DNA from 3 places in the Streptomyces sp. NPDC060027 genome. Region 2 is predicted to be linked to each of the others. Evidence: riboswitches for the same ligand, from Rfam matches in the RefSeq annotation. Region 2 holds a riboswitch; each other region holds the start of a gene.

Region 1 (5,804 bases), on a different contig from region 2:
GAGCGTGCACCCGGTGCCGTGCGTGTGCCGGTTGTCGTGGCGCGGGGCGCGCAGCCAGTGCTCCGCCGTTCCGTCGGTGAGCAGATCGACGGCCTGCCCCGGCAGATGGCCGCCCTTCACCAGCACCCAACGCGGACCGAAGGCGAGCAACCGGTCGGCGGCCCTGCGCATGCCCTCCTCGTCCTTCACCTTCAGCCCGGTGAGTTGGGCGACCTCGTCGAGATTCGGGGTGGCCACCGTCGCCCGCGGCAGCAACCGGGTCCGTACGGCGTCCAGCGCGTCGTCGGCGAGAAGCCGGTCCCCGTGCTTGGAGACGCTCACCGGGTCCACCACGACCGGGGCGGCCACGTCGGACAGCAGTGCGGCGACCGTGGTGACCAGTCCGGGCGACGACAGCATCCCGGTCTTCACGGCCTGGACGCCGATGTCGTCGACGACACTGCGGTACTGGGCGCGCACCGCCTCCTCGGACAGTTCCCAAGCACCCTGCACACCAACGGAGTTCTGCGCCGTCACCGCGGTGAGCACGCTCATCCCATGGGCGCCCAGCGCCAGCATCGTCTTCAGGTCGGCCTGGATTCCGGCGCCTCCGCCGGAGTCGGAACCGGCGATGGTCAGAACGCGGGGCGGCGTGGTCATACGAGGTGTTCCTCTCGGATACGGCTTGCGGCGCGAGTCCCTCCCGGCCAGCGGAGCGACGAACGGGCGCGTCGGGCGGGCGTGTTGGACGGGCCCCTCGGACGGTTTCCTCGGACGGGCCCGTCGGACGGTGCCTAGGCGCGGCGGCGCAGCCGCAGCGGGGCGTAGAGGGCGAGGGCGACGAGGAAGGCCACGTAGTAGGAGAGGTCGGCGCCGTGCAGCGCGTGGGCCACCGGACCGACGTACAGGCCCGTGTCCATGAACGGCACGGCCGCGCCGAATGCCCCGACGAAGGCGACCAGTGACGCCCGTCCGGAACGCGGGCGGGCGGTCTCGACGGCGAGATCGACCGGGGCGCCGCCGCGCTCCCGTCCGCGGGCGATCCAGTCGACGACGACGATCGCGACGAACCCGGGGATCCAATAGCCCACGAACAGCAGCACGTTCTGGAAGCGGGCCGTGGTGTCGGCGGCGTGCATCCACAGCACCAGGGGGAAGCCGAGCCCGGCGGCCAGCGCGGCGGCCACCGGACGCGGTATCCGCACGCCCAGGGTCTGCAGGGCCAGCGAACCGCTGTAGTCGTTCATCGCGTTGCTGCACACCGCCGCCAGCGCCACGGCCAGCAGCCCGAACGCGCCCGCCGTCCCGCCGCCCAGCAACTCGTCGACGCCCGCCGCCGTCTGGTCGGTCAGCACGGACGCGCCCCACAGCCCGAGGACCTGAACGGCCAGAAAGGACACCACGAGGCCGAGCAGGGTGCACCAGAACATCCGCGGGCGGGAGGTGGCGCGCGGCAGATAGCGGCTGAAGTCACTGGCGTACGGCGCCCAGGACAGCGAGAGGCTGAGCGCGATGGTGCTGGTCAGGACGAACGCGCCCGCGCGGTCGGCCCCGGCGGCGGCTCCCGTCGCGGCGGGGTGGACGCCGTCGAGCATCCGCCAGGCGATGACCGCGAAGGCGACGGCGAGCACGAACGTCATGACGATCTGGAGACGGTGGATCGCTTCGTAGCCGAGGACACCGAGGGCCCCTTGGGCAACCATCATGACCAGCACGCCGAGCCAGAACGGCCAGCCGCACAGCCGCGCCAGCGCGTCCCCGCCGAACAGGCCGATCAACGCGTCCCAGGCGACCGAGGACAGCCACTGGAGCATCCCGGGCAGCACCACTGCCCGGCCGAACGCGAGCCGCGCGAGGGGGAGTTGGCCGGTGCCGGTGAGGCCGCCCCAGGTGCTGAGGTAGGCGGTGGGCAGCGCGCCGAGCACGGTACCGAGGACGACCGCCGCGAGGGCGGTGCCGAAGTCCAGGCCGAGCGCGATGCCGATGGTGCCGGTGAACACGCCCGTCATCGTGAGGTTCGGGGCGAACCACACGGTGAACAGCCGCCCGGCCCCGCCGTACCGGTTGTTCTCGGGAACCGGCTCGATGCCGTGCCCCTCCACCCGCAGGTCGCCGGGTGCGGCAGGCATACGTCCGTCGAAGACGGCGGGCCGGCTGTCGACGGGCGGCCCGTCGAAAACATGCGCCAATGGCATGGAAGACATCCCTCCGCCAGTACGAACTGGTTCAGGTTCGACGGGTGTGATCTCAGCCCCTGGAGGGGCACCCCGTGTCCGGTACGACGGACACAGTAACCCCATCCCCTCGCTCCTGTGTACGGCGGAGGTGCCGGCCCCGGGACACCGGTCCCCGCGGGGGCGGCACCCCCACGGCCCTTCGCGCCACCCACCTGGAGCAGTACGCGACCGAACACCTCCGATTCATTCGGGTGGCTCGGCCGGGCTTCCCCGCAGCGCGGTGCGTGCCGCCCCTCGGTACTGTCGGAAGTGATCGCCGCTCGCTCTCCGCTCCCGGGTTCCCGGACCCGGTGGCCGGGCGGAAGGAGGCAGGGTGCCGTGACCGTGATCTCCCTGAAGTCCGCGCAGGTGCGGGAAGGGCTCACCCTCCCGTACGCCGAAGCCGGTTACCCCAGTGGCACACCGGTCGTCTTCGTGCACGGTCTGGCCGACTCCTGGTGGTCCTTCGAGCCCGTCCTGAGGCGCCTTCCGGCGTCCCTGCACGGCTACGCCCCCACGCAGCGCGGACACGGCGATGCGGACCGGCCTCCCGAGGGCTACACTCCCGACGATTTCGCCGCCGACCTGGTGGCCTTCCTCGACGCGGCCGACATCCCCCGCGCGATTCTGGTCGGGGCGTCCAGCGGCGGCGTACCGGCCCGGATCGTCGCCGGCAGCCACCCCGACCGCATCGCCGGTCTGGTTCTGCTCGGTGTCCCCGGGACCCTCGCGGACAAGCCGGTGGCGGCCGCGGTGCGCGAGGCGGTGGAAGGCCTCGCCGATCCCGTGCCCCGCGCGTTCGTCGAGGACTTCATGGCCGGCACCGCGGCCCGCCCGATCGCCCGGGGATTCATCGAGACCATGGTCGAGGAGAGCCTCAAACTCCCCGCGTACGTCTGGCAGGAGACTCTGGGCGGTCTCCTCGACGCCGATCTGGGCGCGACCCTCGCGGGCATCCTGGTGCCCACCCTCGTCATCTGGGGCGACCAGGACGAGTATCTGCCCCGCGAAGACCAGCAGACCATCCTGAACGCCGTGCACGGCGCCGACTTCCTCGCCTACGAGGGCACCGGCCATGTCGTCCACTGGGAACAGCCCGAACGCGTGGTCGCCGACATCGCCGCCTTCGCCGCGCGGATCGCGCACCCCGGCACTCCCTCCGACACCACCTGACATCGCCCGACGGTACGGCCCGGCATCGTCCCACGGGCACTGCCTGACGTCGCAGGGAGGGTGAACGGCGGTGTGCTGCGCCCGTGTTGGGCGTGAGCGCCGCCGCCGTCTTCCGCACCCGGTCTCCGCACCCGGTCTCCGCACCCGGTCTCCGCACCCGTTCGCCGCGCCGCATGCCCCGGACGGGGCTGCCCGCAGAGTCCTTGGCGCGCCGCGAGACCGACTGTTGACGCGATCCGTACGGTCGGCGCTCACCCTCACATGGCATGCTCATGCTCCCCACAGGAAGGGATCACGTGTCATGAGACCGAGCCCACGCTCCCTGCTCGCCGCCACCGCCGTACTGAGCACCGTCCTCGCCGTCCCGGCGCCCGCCGATGCCGTCGGTGCGGCAGAGGTTCCGGCCGCGGGCGCCTATTTCGTCCAGAGCGCGACCACGGGACTGAACGCCGCCGACAGCGCCGGCGCGGTCGTCCAGCACAACCCCAAGGGCAACGAGGACCACCAGCAGTGGACCCTGCGCGCGCTTGGTTCCTCGACCGTTCTCGAAAGCGCGGACAGCAAGGGCAGTTGTCTGGGTCGCGTGGGCGACCAGGCCCGGACCGTGGCCTGTTCGAGCGCCGACGCCGCGTGGGAGGTGGCCGCGAGCGGCGCCGACCAGTACACGCTCAAGGCTCCGGGAACGGACCGCTACTTGACGGTCGGCGCCAAGACCTCAGGCGCCAACTACCCCGCCCAGCTGGCGGTCGGCGCGCGGGGCGGCCTCGCCACCTGGTATCTGACCCCGGTCGCGCCCGAGACCCGGCCCATGCCGTCCCAGGATCAACGCACCCTGGACCAGGTCACGTTCCTCACGGCCCACAACGCCTACGCCAACGGAGTGGACGGTGGATTCGCGCCGCCCTTCGTCAATCTGGTACCCAATCAGAAGCGCGGCATCAACCAGCAACTCGCCGACGGGGTACGCGGGTTCATGCTCGACCTGCACCAGACGCCGGACGGCGCGATCCTCTGCCACAACAGCTGCACCCTCGTCAGCAGGCCGGTCGCGCTGTGGGTCGACCTGCAGCGCGTGGTCGACTTCCTCAAGCAGCACCCCGACCAGTTCGTCACCGTGTTCCTGGAGGACTACGTCGATCCCGGCGTCCTGCGCGCCGAACTCGCCCGCGTGAACGGCCTGTCCGACGTTCTCTACCGCCCCGACCTGACCGGCGTGCGCGAGAACGGCTGGCCGAAGCTCGCCGAACTGACCGCCGCCGGCCGGCGCCTGCTGATCTTCACCGACCACAGCCGTTCCTCCGACGAGTCCGCCGGACTCACCCGGGACAGCTTCGGCGTCATGTACCAGCGCGAGTGGACCGTCGAGAACTACTGGTCCATGGGCTCCGGCATCGGCTCCTCCGACTGGTCCTGCTACAGCCGCTGGTACGACGCGGGCACGAACGTCCCGCTCACCCGCACCGAGCCGGGCTTCCGCCCCCTCTTCGTGATGAACCACTTCCGCGACGCCGCCCTCTCCGGAACCGCAGCCACGGACAACACCAAACTCGTCGACCGCGCCCGCCGCTTCTGCCAGCCGGCCGCCCGCAAGAAGCCCAACTTCCTCGCCGTGGACCGCTACGACCTGGGCGATCCCGCTTCCGCGGTGAATACGCTGAACACCTACACCTATCCGTAGCCCAGCTGAGACCGCACGTCATGCGGCGGGCGCACCTGCGGGGGAGTGGTCCACGCGGGGCCCGCCCGGCAAGGCCGGTGGGGTCGGGGCTGTCTGGGACCGGTTCGGCTCCCAGACAGTCCGTTCCACGGCGGCCGCGGCCGACCGGCCCGGAACGGTGAACGGTGCCTTCGACAAGACCAGGTCCTCCACGGATACCGGAAGCGGGGCGATCTGCGCGAGAGCTGGAAGGGAAGGGTGTGGGCAGGCCTGCGCAAGACGTGCGGTCTCCGAAGTCCCGTATCCCGGCGGGCGGGGTACGGTGGGGGAACCGAGGGCACGTCGTACGCCGGTGATCGGGCCGGTCTCGTCCCCGGCGCAGGACGACGCCGGGTGGCTCATGGCCCGGGGCAGGTTCCGCCCTATGACGGCCGAAGGCGTTCGCCCCGAGCGCGGCCGTGCGGCGGCCGAAGTCCCCTTGCCGGTCCGGCCGGGGTATGCGGGCCGACGACGCAGGGACCGAACCGGCGTCCACTCCGAGGCCGAGCGTGGTCCCGCCCGCGCATTCCGCCCGTGCCTTGTCCATGACGAGCGGAGTGACCACAGGAGCGGAGCCGTCGACTGAGGGCCCGCGCACTCACACACGACGGCAGCCCGAGTCCCCGGCCACGCGGTTCGCACCCCGGCCACCGAGTTCAACGGGCTCTGCCCGTCGCCCGGCTCGACCGAGCCGCCCCGCTCACCGCCGGGTCACGGCGCGCGAGTCATCGGCACGCCGA
Region 2 (5,804 bases):
CAGCAGCGTGAGCACCGTCGAGGCGAGCGCCTGCCAGGTGGTGAACCACAGCACGTGCCGGATGTCGGACTGGGCCGGCACCTCCCAGATCCGGCCCAGTTGCCAGCCGCCGTCCGCGTGGAGCCCGCGCGAGACGATCGCGACGACGGGGTAGGCGAAGAAGACGGCGAAGAACGCGACGGGCAGGGCCATCAGGCCGAGCCGCGCCGCGTTCCGCCCACGGGCCTTCGGCGGAGCTCCGCCGGTCCCGTCGGCTCGGCCTGCTCCCTCGGCTACTTCAGTACGAGCGAGGTCCACGACTTGACCCAGTGGTCGCGTTCGGCGGCGATCTTCTCGGGGGCCAGGGTCTCGGGGTCCTTGGCCGGCGGCCCGTACCGCGTGAACTCCGGCGGCACCTGCGCGGCCTCGCGCACCGGGTAGACGAACATGTTGAGCGGCATGTCGTCCTGGAACTCCTTGGTGAGCATGAAGTCGAGGAGCGCCTTGCCGCCCTTGGCGTTCGCGGCGCCGCTGAGCAGACCCGCGTACTCGACCTGCCGGAAGCAGGTGCCGGTCGCGACACCGGTCGGAGCGGTGCTGGGCTTCGGGTCGGCGTAGATGACCTCGGCGGGCGGCGAGGAGGCGTACGAGACGACGAGCGGCCGGTCGCCCTTGGCCTTCTTGCCGCCGGCGGACCCCGAGAACTCCTCGTTGTAGGCCTGCTCCCAGCCGTCCACGACCTTCACGCCGTTGGCCTTGAGCTTCTTCCAGTAGCCCTCCCAGCCCCCATCGCCGTAGTGCGCGGCGGAGCCGAGCAGGAAGCCGAGGCCGGGCGAGGACGTGGAGGCGTTCTCGGTGACGAGGAGGTCCTTGTACGCGGGCTTGACCAGGTCGTCGAAGGACTGCGGCGGCTTCAGCTTATGCTCGCTGAAGTAGGCCTTGTCGTAGTTGACGCAGATGTCGCCCGAGTCGATGGGCGTGACCCGGTGCTTGTCCTGGTCGGTCCGGTACTCGGGCAGGACCAGATCCGCGCCCTTGGCCACGTACGGCTGGAACAGCCCGTTGTCGAGCGCGCGGGAGAGCAGGGTGTTGTCGACGCCGAAGAAGACGTCGCCCTGCGGGTTGTCCTTGGTCAGGATGGCCTTGTTGACGGCCTGCCCGGCGTCGCCGTCCTTGAGGACCCGGACCTTGTACCCGGACTGCTTCTCGAAGTCCTTGAGCACGCTCTTCGACACGACGAACGAGTCGTGGCTGACGAGCGTGATCGTCTTCGGATCGCCCGAGCCGCCGGCGTCGGACGAGTCGCACGCGGACAGTGCCGGCAGCGTGACAAGGCCGAGCCCGACGGCCAGGGCCGCGAACCGCCTGTTGGTGATGCTCACTGATTCCTCCTGGGTGACCAGGAAGAGACGCGGCCCTGCCCGGGACCTCTGACGGTCCCGGGCAGGGCGCAACAGCTTGAGTAACGACCGAACTTCCTACCCAGAATGACCTGGGCAAGGTTCAGAGGGTCTGCGGGCTGTCCCGCACTCTCAGCGCTGTGGCGCTCCCCTGTCGGAATATGAAGATGTCGGAATACGAAGAGATACTGACTCGGCTCAGACTACCGCTCGGTCGCGGCGAGCTGACCACACGCTCCGTCGATCTCCTGGCCACGGGTGTCCCGGACGGTCACCGTCACGCCATGGGCGGCGATCGCCTCGACAAACGCCTTCTCGTCCTCGGGCCGCGAGGCGGTCCACTTCGAACCCGGGGTCGGGTTCAGCGGGATGAGGTTGACATGCACGGGCCTGCCCTTGAGCATCCGCCCGAGCCGGTCACCACGCCACGCCTGATCGTTGATGTCCCGGATCATCGCGTACTCGATGGACAGGCGCCGCCCGGACCTGTCCGCGTACTCCCAACCGGCGTCCAGCACCTCGCGCACCTTCCACCGTGTGTTCACGGGGACGAGGGTGTCGCGCAGCTCGTCGTCCGGGGCGTGCAGGGAGATCGCGAGCCGGCACTTGAAGCCCTCGTCGGAGAACCGGTTGATGGCGGGGACCAGCCCGACCGTCGACACGGTGATACCGCGCTGCGAGAGCCCGAGCCCGTCCGGCTCGGGGTCGGTGAGGGCCCGGATCGCTCCGACCACGCGCTTGTAGTTGGCGAGCGGCTCACCCATGCCCATGAAGACGATGTTGCTCAGCCGCGCGGGACCCCCGGGGATCTCGCCGTCGCGCAGCGCCCGCATACCGTCGACGATCTGGTGCACGATCTCGCCGGTCGACAGGTTCCGGTCGAGGCCGGCCTGCCCGGTGGCGCAGAACGGGCAGTTCATTCCGCAGCCCGCCTGCGAGCTGATGCACATGGTCACCCGGTCCGGGTACCGCATCAGCACGGACTCGACGAGCGTGCCGTCGAAGAGCCGCCACAGGGTCTTGCGCGTGGTGTCCTGGTCGGTCGACAGATGCCGTACGACCGTCATCAGCTCGGGAAGCAGCGCCTCCTGGAGCTTGCCGCGCGAGGCGGCCGGGATGTCCGTCCACTCTGCGGGGTCGTGCGCGAACCGGGCGAAGTAGTGCTGCGAGAGCTGCTTGGCGCGAAACGGCTTCTCACCGATCGCGGCAACCGCCTCTTTGCGCTCGGCAGGCGTGAGATCGGCAAGGTGCCGCGGCGGCTTCTTGGCTCCGCGCGGCGCGACAAAGGTGAGTTCTCCGGGTGCAGGCATAACTCTTCCAGTGTCGCAGATCGACTCGGGTGGCCCAGGCCGGACCGGGGTGCGGGCGGTTACCCACGGGTGCCCGCTGTCATCAGCAGTCGCCCCTGGGTCGCCCCGGAGCGACCCCGGGGCGACCCAGGGGACTCCTCGCGCCGGCGGATCGCACTCAGGGGCGCCGGGATCAATCGCACTCGGGGGCGCCGGGATCACCGGCCTGAACAGGAAGGCGCTTCTGCTGTACTTCTCGCCGTTCCCGCGGTTCATCGACTCCGCCGCGAGCCGGCCCGTTGCCGCGCGGAGGACTGCTCGGCATGCTCCACATGACCGCCTGCGCCCCGGTCCACCTCGCCGTCGGCGTCCTCGCCCGCACCGTGCTGAAGACGCGGCCATCGGCCGCCCGGGCGGTGGCCCGCGTCTCCGGTGCCAGCGACCGACGATCTCCAGACGGCGGGCAGCCCGGCGAGCGGTACAGCCGCCGACGCGGGGGCAGGTGGCGCGGGCCGCCGCTCCGAGCCCCCGCGAGAGGGGCGCCCGGAGCGCGTGCGGCCGCGGCCACCGTCGACGGCCCGGACGGGTCCCCCGGCGGTCCCGAGCAGACCCGGACGGCCCGAGCGGTCGCGGGTTACGCGAACTGGCCGGGCTGGTAGCCGCCCGCGGGCTGCTGGACGATGACGTTCCCGCGGTTGAACGCGTTGATGACGGCGATGCAGCACACCAGCGCGGCGAGCTGCTCCTCGTCGTAGTACTTGGCGGCGTTCGCCCAGCACTCGTCCGTGACCCCGCCGGCCGCGTCGGCGATGCGGGTGCCCTGCTCCGTCAGCTCCAGGGCGGCGCGCTCGGCGTCGGTGAACACCGTGGCCTCCCGCCAGGCCGCGACCAGGTTGAGACGCACCGAGGTCTCACCCGCGGCGGTGGCGTCCTTGGTGTGCATGTCGGTGCAGAACCCGCAGCCGTTGATCTGGCTGGCGCGCAGCTTCACCAGTTCCTGCGTCGCGGCCGGCAGACCCGAGTCCTCGAGCGCCTTGCCCGCGGCGACGATGTGCCTGGTGAACTTGGCCGCGACCGGGCTGGCGAAGAGGTTCAACCGAGCTTCCATGATGCGCTCCTGTGTCGTCGTTCGTGGTTACACCTCTTCGACGGAACGCTCCCCCACGATGTGACACGCCTGAATGTGACCTGCGTCTCCTCGCCGCGACCGGGAGGGCCACCAGCGCCAACCCCGGCGACGACAGCGACACGGGCAGAGTGCTGCCACGACGTCACGCCAAGCCCTAGAATCGAATACGTGTACGAATCAGTGTCTCGCCTGGAGCACTTGCGCAGCGTCCGCGCATGGCTGCTCTGGCAACTGCGCCGCACCGACGCCACCATCGCCGAACTGGAGCGGCAGGAAGTCATGGCCACCCGCGCCGCCCGCGCCTTGCCCCCACCGCCCCGCGGATGGAAGCTCGCGATGCGGCGTGCGGGCGACGGCAGGGCCACCCCCGACGCCGTCCACACGGGCGACTGCGGCATGGCGGGAAAGAACACGAAACCACTGGCACGCGAGCAGGCCCTCAGGGCGCTCACCGAAGACGGCGTCACGGCCTGCCCGTACTGCCGCCCCGACACGGATCTGGGTGTCCTGTGAACCACGAAAACGCACAGCCCGAGGATGGGTGCGGCGCACCCATCGTCGTCCAGCGCGCGGCGGGAACCGGCGGCCGCCGGGTGACGATCCGCGCCCGGAACGCCGGCATCGCCCACAGCGACGCCGATCTGGTCGAGTTCCTGCGCCGGGCGGGCCTCCCGGACGCGGGGGACCTCCTGGACGATCCGCGCTGGGTGGAATGGCAGGACGGCCGGCCACACGAATACGACACCACCCCTCCCGGTCACATGGATCACGGTGCGGTGATCAGATGACCCGAAGGGGTGGTGTCGTAGCGGTGCACGGAGTAGCGGTGCACGGAGTAGCTGAGTGCGGAGTGGCCGTGCACGGAGTAGCTGAGTGCGAAGTGGCTGGGTGCGGAGTGGCTGGGTGCGGGAGAGCGCCGATCAGCCGGATCCGACGAAGAGCACGAGCAGCAGCCAGACCACCGGAGCCGTCGGGAGCAAGGAGTCCAGACGGTCCATGATGCCGCCGTGGCCCGGCAGCAGGGTGCCCATGTCCTTGATGCCGAGGTCCCGCTTGATCATGGACTCGCCGAGGTCACCCAGCGTGGCGCTGGCCGCGACCGCGAGGCCGAGGATCAGACCCTGCCACCAGGTGCCGTCGTCGATCAGGTACTGCATGCACAGCGCACCCGCCGCCATCGCGAAGCTGACCGCTCCGAACAGACCCTCACGGGTCTTTCCGGGGCTGATCCGCGGCGCCAGCTTGTGCTTGCCGAAGCGCCAGCCGATGGCGTACGCACCCGTGTCGCTGACCACCGTCAGCAGCAGGAAGGTCAGCACGCGGCGCGGGCCGTCGTCGGCCGTGAGCATCATGGCCACGAAGGTCGCCAGGAACGGCACGTAGAAGGCCGCGAAGACCCCCGCCGTGACGTCCTTGAGGTAGCCCTCGGGCGGTTCCGTCATCCGCCAGACCAGGACGGCCAGTGCGGTGAGCGCCATGGCGACCCACGCGCCCTCGGCACCGCGCACGTATCCGGCGACGACCATGGCGGCCCCGCCGAGTGCCAGCGGCACGAGGGGCGCCTTGATGCCCTTGCGCTCCTCCAGCCGTGAGGTGAGCTCCCAGAGCCCCACCACCACGGCGACCGCTATCACGCCGACGAAGACGGCCTTGACGACGAACAACGAGGCGACGATCACCGCACCGAGCCCGACGCCCACTCCTATGGCCGCGCCCAGGTCGCGTCCCGCACTCTTCTTCTGAGGTGCGGGGGCGGGCTGGGGGGCGGCGCTGGGCATGGGCTCCTGCGAAATCTGCGGGTTGTGTGACGGATCCCCGTAGGGCGCCGTCGTCGGTGTCTCGTCGCGGACCGAAGGGCCGCTCAGCCGAGCGGCCCCCCTGTCGTCATCCTGGTCTCCGCCATGTGCGGGTACGTCGGGCACGGTGGGCATGGGCCGAGTGTGCTGCGCGTCATGCGCATCGTACGTGGGACCCGCCGGGGTTGCCCCCTGGACAGGTCCCTGCTCG
Region 3 (5,804 bases), on a different contig from region 2:
GGCCGTGACTGGCGGTTAAAGTCCGGAATTCGACGCGGGGGTCGACCCCCGCGGGCAGCGCACAGCCCCCTCCCGTGTTTCCCCGCACGGGCGGTCCTCCTCGCGCTTCGGGAGTGCCCCTTGGCCACGGTTGACACCGCACCCGCACCATCAGTCGCTCCGCCCTTCCAGCGATCGGGCATGCCCGCAGCGGCACGCGTTCCACCGGTCCAGCCGCGCACCTCGCCGGGGGAGCCGCCTCTTTCACGCTCCGCGTCGGTTTCGCCGGCGGAGTCGGCGCCGCCGCGGTCTCCGGTGGAGACACCCACGCGGCGCGCCCTGCCGGCGGACGGGCTCACCGGGCGCACACTGCCGTCGGTGACCCGCAGTCCGCGCTCCGCGGCTCCCGGGGCGGCACGGCTCGCCCGAAACCTTCCGGCGGAGCCCGAAGTCACCCCGCTGGATTCCCAGTCCACCACGTTGATCGGCTCGGTGCAGCGGGCCATGCGTCTGCTGGAGGCCGTCGCCTCGCGGGAACACGGCGCACCTGCCAAACAGCTCGCGCGGGAGGCGGGACTCGCGCTGCCGACCGCGTACCACCTGCTGCGCACCCTTGTTCACGAGGGTTATCTGCGCCGGGACAGAGGGCTGTTCTACCTCGGTGAGGCCGCCGAACGGCTGAGCAGCAGCGGAGCCCAGCAGAAACGTCGCAGCACGGTGAGTGACACGCTCGCGCACTGGCGCGACGCGATCGGCGCCCCCGTGTACTACGCGACCTACCGCGACGGCGAGATCGAGGTCGTGTGTGTCGCCGACACTCCGGCGAATCCCGCGGTCGAGGAGTGGGCCGACTTCCGGGAGACTGCGCACGCCCACGCGATCGGTCAGTGTCTGTTGTCCCAGCTGGACGACAAGTCCCGGCGGGACCACCTCGATCGGTACCCGGTGCAGTCGATCACCCCCTACACGGTGCGTGACAAGGACCGCCTGCTGAGGCGGCTCGAACGGATGGGGCGGATGGAACCGGTGGTCGAGCGGCAGGAGTACGCGCTGGGCGCGGTCTGTGCCGCGATCCCGATCACGGCGGGCAGTACCGCCGCGACCATGGCCATTTCCTTCCCGTCCCACCAGGTCGACCGACTGCTGCCCGCGGCACAGAAGCTGCAGAGCGAAATCGGCAGGCTGCTAGGGACACTCGCCATCTCTATCAGTATCTGAAAACTCACTCCTTGTGATCTGTCGTGCACGGTGAGCAATATTTCCAGCAGTGTCAGGGGGATGATTCCTGGCCAGTCGATGGCAAACGACGGGGTAGGCGATGCGCGAGTCGGTGCAGGCAGAGGTCATGATGAGCTTCCTCGTGTCCGAGGAGCTGTCCTTCCGCATTCCGGTGGAGCTGCGATACGAGACCTGTGATCCGTACGCGGTGCGGTTGACCTTCCACTTGCCCGGAGACGCGCCCGTGACCTGGGCGTTCGGTCGGGAGCTGCTGATCGACGGGGTGGGCAGGCCGTGCGGTGACGGTGATGTGCACATCGCTCCGGCCGACCCGGAGGCGTTCGGTGAGGTGCTGATCCGGCTTCAGGTCGGAGGAGATCACGCCCTGTTCCGGTCCGGGGCCGCACCACTCGTCGCCTTCCTCGACCGTACGGACAAGCTGGTGCCGCTCGGGCAGGAGCGCTCCCTCGCCGGTTTCGACACATCTCTCGACGAAGCGCTCGACCGCATCCTGGCGGAGGAGCAGAGCGCGGGCTGAAGCACCCGTACCCCCGAGCGGAGTAACGCTTCCTCAAGGGGGCGTGGGTGCCGAATGGTTCCGGCGTCACGGGCGGACGGCTCAGTGCTTGCGGCGGCGGCCCTTCCCGCTCCGTACCGGCGTCCTGGCACCCGCGGACTCGACGGGGCCGGTCACGGTCCCTTCACGGTCCGCGGCGACCACGAGGGCGGCCAGCGCGGTCGTCACCGGCACGGCGGCGACCAGGCCGATCGATCCGACCAGGGTGCGCACGATCTCCTCGGCGACCAGTTCGCTGTTGGCCACGGTGCCCACGCTGCTCTGCGCGATCGAGAAGAGCAGCAGCAGCGGCAGTGCGGCGCCCGCGTAGGCCAGGACGAGCGTGTTGACGACCGACGCGATGTGGTCGCGGCCGATCCGGATGCCCGCGCGGTAGAGGCCACGCCAGCCCATCGTGGGGTTGGCTTCGTGCAGCTCCCACACCGCGGACGTCTGCGTCACCGTCACATCGTCGAGAACACCGAGCGAACCGATGATGACTCCGGCCAGCAGCAGACCGCTCATGTCGATGGACGGGTACAAGCCATGGATCAGACCGGTGTCGTCGTCCGTGTTGCCGGTCAGCACGGCCCAGTCGATGAAGACCGAGCCGAGGATGCCGATCAGCACGAGTGAGAGCAGGGTGCCGACCACCGCCACGGATGTACGGGCCGACAGGCCATGGCACATGTAGAGCGCGATCAGCATGATGGCGCTGGACCCGACGACGGCCACGACCAGCGGGTTCGAGCCCTGCAGGATCGCCGGCAGGATGAAGAAGTTCAGGATCATGAAGCTGATGGCCAGGGCGATCAGTGCCATGACGCCGCGCATCCGGCCGACCACCACGACGACCACGGCGAAGATCCCGGCGAGCAGCGTCAGGGGAAGCTTCCGGTTCGCGTCCGTGACCGAGTACTGGAGGTCCTTGGGGGCGGAGGGCTCGTACGCGACGACGACTTTCTCGCCCTGGTGCAACTGCCGTGACTGGTCCGGCTGAACGATCTCGGTGAACGTGCGGCCCTTGTCCTTGCCGGTGTCGATCCGGATCGTCGCCTTCTTGCATTCACCCGTCGCCTGCAGCTGGGCGGAGGAGCCCTCGGCGGTGGAGGTGTCGCCCGTCGGGGTCTCCCCCGAGGCGTTCACGGACCTGCAGTCCACCTGGTCGATCCTGGTGACCGTCGCCTGCTGGGTCTGCCGGTCGAAGCCGACACCGGTGCGCTCGTGGGAGGGGGCACCGCCGGGCCACAGCACCACGAGACCCACCGCGACCGCGGCCGCGAAGGGGATCAGTACCGCGGCGATGACCTTGCGCAGGTGCTTGGAGACCGGCGCGGCAGGACCGTGGCTGTGCGAGTGCCCGTGCCCGCCGCCCGAACCTCCGCCCTGTCCGACGCCCGGCCCGTGTTCGCCGCCGTGCCCGTCGTGACCGCCGTCCGGTCCGGAACCATGGCCACCCCCCGGCCCATGCCCATGCCCATGGCCGTTGCCGGAACCATGTCCGTGGCCGTCGTCGGAGCCCGGACGGCGCGGAGACTCGGCCGGTGGGAACGGGGAGCGCTGGGGTGCTGTCACCGACCGATCATCGCAAGAACGACCAGGGCCCTCTGTTCACCGCGCCAAATATGACGCTAGCGTGGAGGCACCTTTGCACACGCGGGAGCTCGGAGCACCGGGCTGAGAGGGCGCTGACCTCCGTCTTCGCGATGTTTCACATGAAACATCGACGAACGGAAGCCGCTGCGTCGACCGCTGAACCTGTTACCGGGTAATGCCGGCGTAGGGAGTAGGTCTCATGACCAACAAGGACGTACGCACGCCTGCCTCCAGCCAGACGGGCGGGGTCGCTTCACCGTCGCTGAACGGGGAGGCCGGGAAGTCCATCGGCTGGCACAAGGCGTATGTCGGGGGTACGCGTCCCGATCTGCGGGTGCCGGTTCGTCAGGTGCACCTGACCAACGGGCAGTCCGTGACGCTGTACGACACCTCAGGCCCGTACACCGATCCGACCATCGACACCGATGTGCGCAGGGGGCTGGCGCCGCTGCGCGAGAACTGGATCATCGCCCGCGGCGACACCGAAGAGTACGCGGGCCGCCCCGCCCGTCCGGAGGACGACGGGATCAAGCACACGTCCCCGCGCGGCGGGCTGCGCAACCTGGACGCGGTCTTCCCGGGGCGACCGCGTCAGCCGCGCCGGGGGCGCTCCGGGCAGGCGGTCACCCAGCTCGCCTACGCGCGCCGTGGCGAGATCACGCCCGAGATGGAGTTCGTGGCGCTCCGGGAGAACGTCGATGGCGAAGTCGTACGCGAGGAGATCGCCGCCGGCCGCGCGGTGCTGCCCGCCAACGTCAACCATCCGGAGATCGAGCCGATGATCATCGGCAAGCGGTTCCTGGTGAAGGTCAACGCCAACATCGGCAACTCCGCGGTCACTTCCTCCATCGAGGAGGAGGTCGAGAAGATGACCTGGGCGACCCGCTGGGGCGCCGACACGGTCATGGACCTGTCGACCGGCCGCAACATCCACACCACCCGCGAGTGGGTGCTGCGCAACTCCCCCGTTCCCATCGGCACGGTGCCGCTCTACCAGGCGCTGGAGAAGGTCGACGGCCGCGCCGAGGAGCTGACCTGGGAGATCTACAAGGACACGGTCATCGAACAGGCCGAGCAGGGCGTGGACTACATGACGGTCCACGCGGGCGTGCGCCTGGCGTACGTGCCGCTCACCGCGAACCGTAAGACCGGCATCGTCTCGCGCGGCGGCTCGATCATGGCGGCCTGGTGCCTCGCGCACCACAAGGAGTCGTTCCTGTACGAGAACTTCGAGGAACTCTGCGAGATCCTCGCCGCGTACGACGTCACCTACTCGCTCGGCGACGGTCTGCGGCCCGGCTCCATCGCGGACGCCAACGACGCCGCTCAGTTCGCGGAGTTGAGGACGCTCGGGGAACTCAACACCATCGCGAAGCGTTTTCAAGTACAGACGATGATCGAAGGCCCGGGGCATGTCCCGATGCACAAGATCAAGGAGAACATCGACCTTCAGCAGGAGATCTGTGATGAAGCTCCGTTCTATACGCTCGGCCCGCTGACGACGGACATCGCCCCTGCGTACGACCACATCACCTCCGGCATCGGTGCCGCGATGATCGCCTGGTGGGGCACGGCCATGCTCTGCTACGTCACGCCCAAGGAGCATCTGGGCCTGCCCAACCGTGACGACGTCAAGACCGGCGTCATCACCTACAAGATCGCCGCCCACGCGGCCGATCTCGCCAAGGGGCATCCAGGCGCACAGGACTGGGACGACGCGCTCTCCGACGCCCGCTTCGAGTTCCGGTGGGAGGACCAGTTCAACCTGGCTCTCGATCCGGACACGGCACGGGAGTTCCACGACGAGACGCTGCCGGCCGAGCCCGCCAAGACGGCCCACTTCTGCTCCATGTGCGGGCCGAAGTTCTGCTCGATGAAGATCAGTCAGAGCATCAACGAGCGGTTCGGCGGTGACGCGGGCGAAGGCGCCTCCGCGGAGGAGGTCTCCGCGGGCATGCTGCAGAAGTCCCGGGAGTTCGCGGAGGCGGGCAACCGCGTGTACCTGCCGCTGGCCGACTGAGCCGCTCCACAGGGGCGCGGTCCGGGGCACGGAACGCCCGGACCGCCGCCCTCGGGCCGCCCGGTCATGCCGCGGCGTCCTGTGGGTACCAGCGCAGTTCCACCGTGTTCCCGTCCGGGTCCTGGACGTAGACCGAGGTGGCGCTGCCCCGCGCGCCGAAGCGTGCGACGGGACCCTGAAGCACGGTGAAGGATCCCGACGCGATGACCTCGTCCCAGTCCAGCGGTTCCACGGTGAGACAGATGTGGTCGACGTTGGACTCCCCACGGGGGCCGTCCACCAGGTCGATGATGGTTTCCGCGGTGATCCGCACCGACGGGAACGGGACCTGGCCTGCTCGCCACTCGGCAAGGCGTACAGGTGCCAGTCCGAGAAGCCCGGTGTAGAAGCCCAGGGACCGTTCGACGTCCGCGACGTTGAGGACCAGGTGGTCGA

The links. A riboswitch is a leader RNA that binds a small molecule or an ion and turns the genes downstream of it on or off. The one in region 2 is predicted to bind thiamine pyrophosphate.
Region 1: linked by a shared signal. The riboswitch ahead of ACFWBT_RS06790 (purine-cytosine permease family protein) and the one ahead of ACFWBT_RS18585 (thiamine ABC transporter substrate binding subunit) in region 2 are both predicted to bind thiamine pyrophosphate.
Region 3: linked by a shared signal. The riboswitch ahead of thiC (phosphomethylpyrimidine synthase ThiC) and the one ahead of ACFWBT_RS18585 (thiamine ABC transporter substrate binding subunit) in region 2 are both predicted to bind thiamine pyrophosphate.

What each region holds. Positions count from the first base shown of each region.
Region 1 covers NZ_JBHWVI010000017.1:1,944-7,747, forward strand. Annotated here, with positions in the region: gene thiD (bifunctional hydroxymethylpyrimidine kinase/phosphomethylpyrimidine kinase) at 1-639, opposite strand, end outside; gene ACFWBT_RS06790 (purine-cytosine permease family protein) at 774-2,174, opposite strand; TPP riboswitch at 2,166-2,259, opposite strand; gene ACFWBT_RS06795 (alpha/beta fold hydrolase) at 2,535-3,368, shown strand; gene ACFWBT_RS06800 (phospholipase) at 3,670-5,046, shown strand.
Region 2 covers NZ_JBHWVI010000066.1:11,704-17,507, reverse strand. Annotated here, with positions in the region: gene ACFWBT_RS18590 (ABC transporter permease) at 1-297, opposite strand, end outside; gene ACFWBT_RS18585 (thiamine ABC transporter substrate binding subunit) at 273-1,361, opposite strand; TPP riboswitch at 1,437-1,542, opposite strand; gene rlmN (23S rRNA (adenine(2503)-C(2))-methyltransferase RlmN) at 1,583-2,689, opposite strand; gene ACFWBT_RS18575 (carboxymuconolactone decarboxylase family protein) at 3,303-3,776, opposite strand; gene ACFWBT_RS18570 (DUF6233 domain-containing protein) at 3,966-4,310, shown strand; gene ACFWBT_RS18565 (hypothetical protein) at 4,307-4,585, shown strand; gene ACFWBT_RS18560 (phosphatidate cytidylyltransferase) at 4,718-5,804, opposite strand, start outside.
Region 3 covers NZ_JBHWVI010000155.1:3,372-9,175, reverse strand. Annotated here, with positions in the region: gene ACFWBT_RS30155 (IclR family transcriptional regulator) at 484-1,197, shown strand; gene ACFWBT_RS30150 (SsgA family sporulation/cell division regulator) at 1,298-1,735, shown strand; gene ACFWBT_RS30145 (YibE/F family protein) at 1,817-3,328, opposite strand; TPP riboswitch at 3,400-3,556, shown strand; gene thiC (phosphomethylpyrimidine synthase ThiC) at 3,549-5,369, shown strand; gene ACFWBT_RS30135 (VOC family protein) at 5,434-5,804, opposite strand, start outside.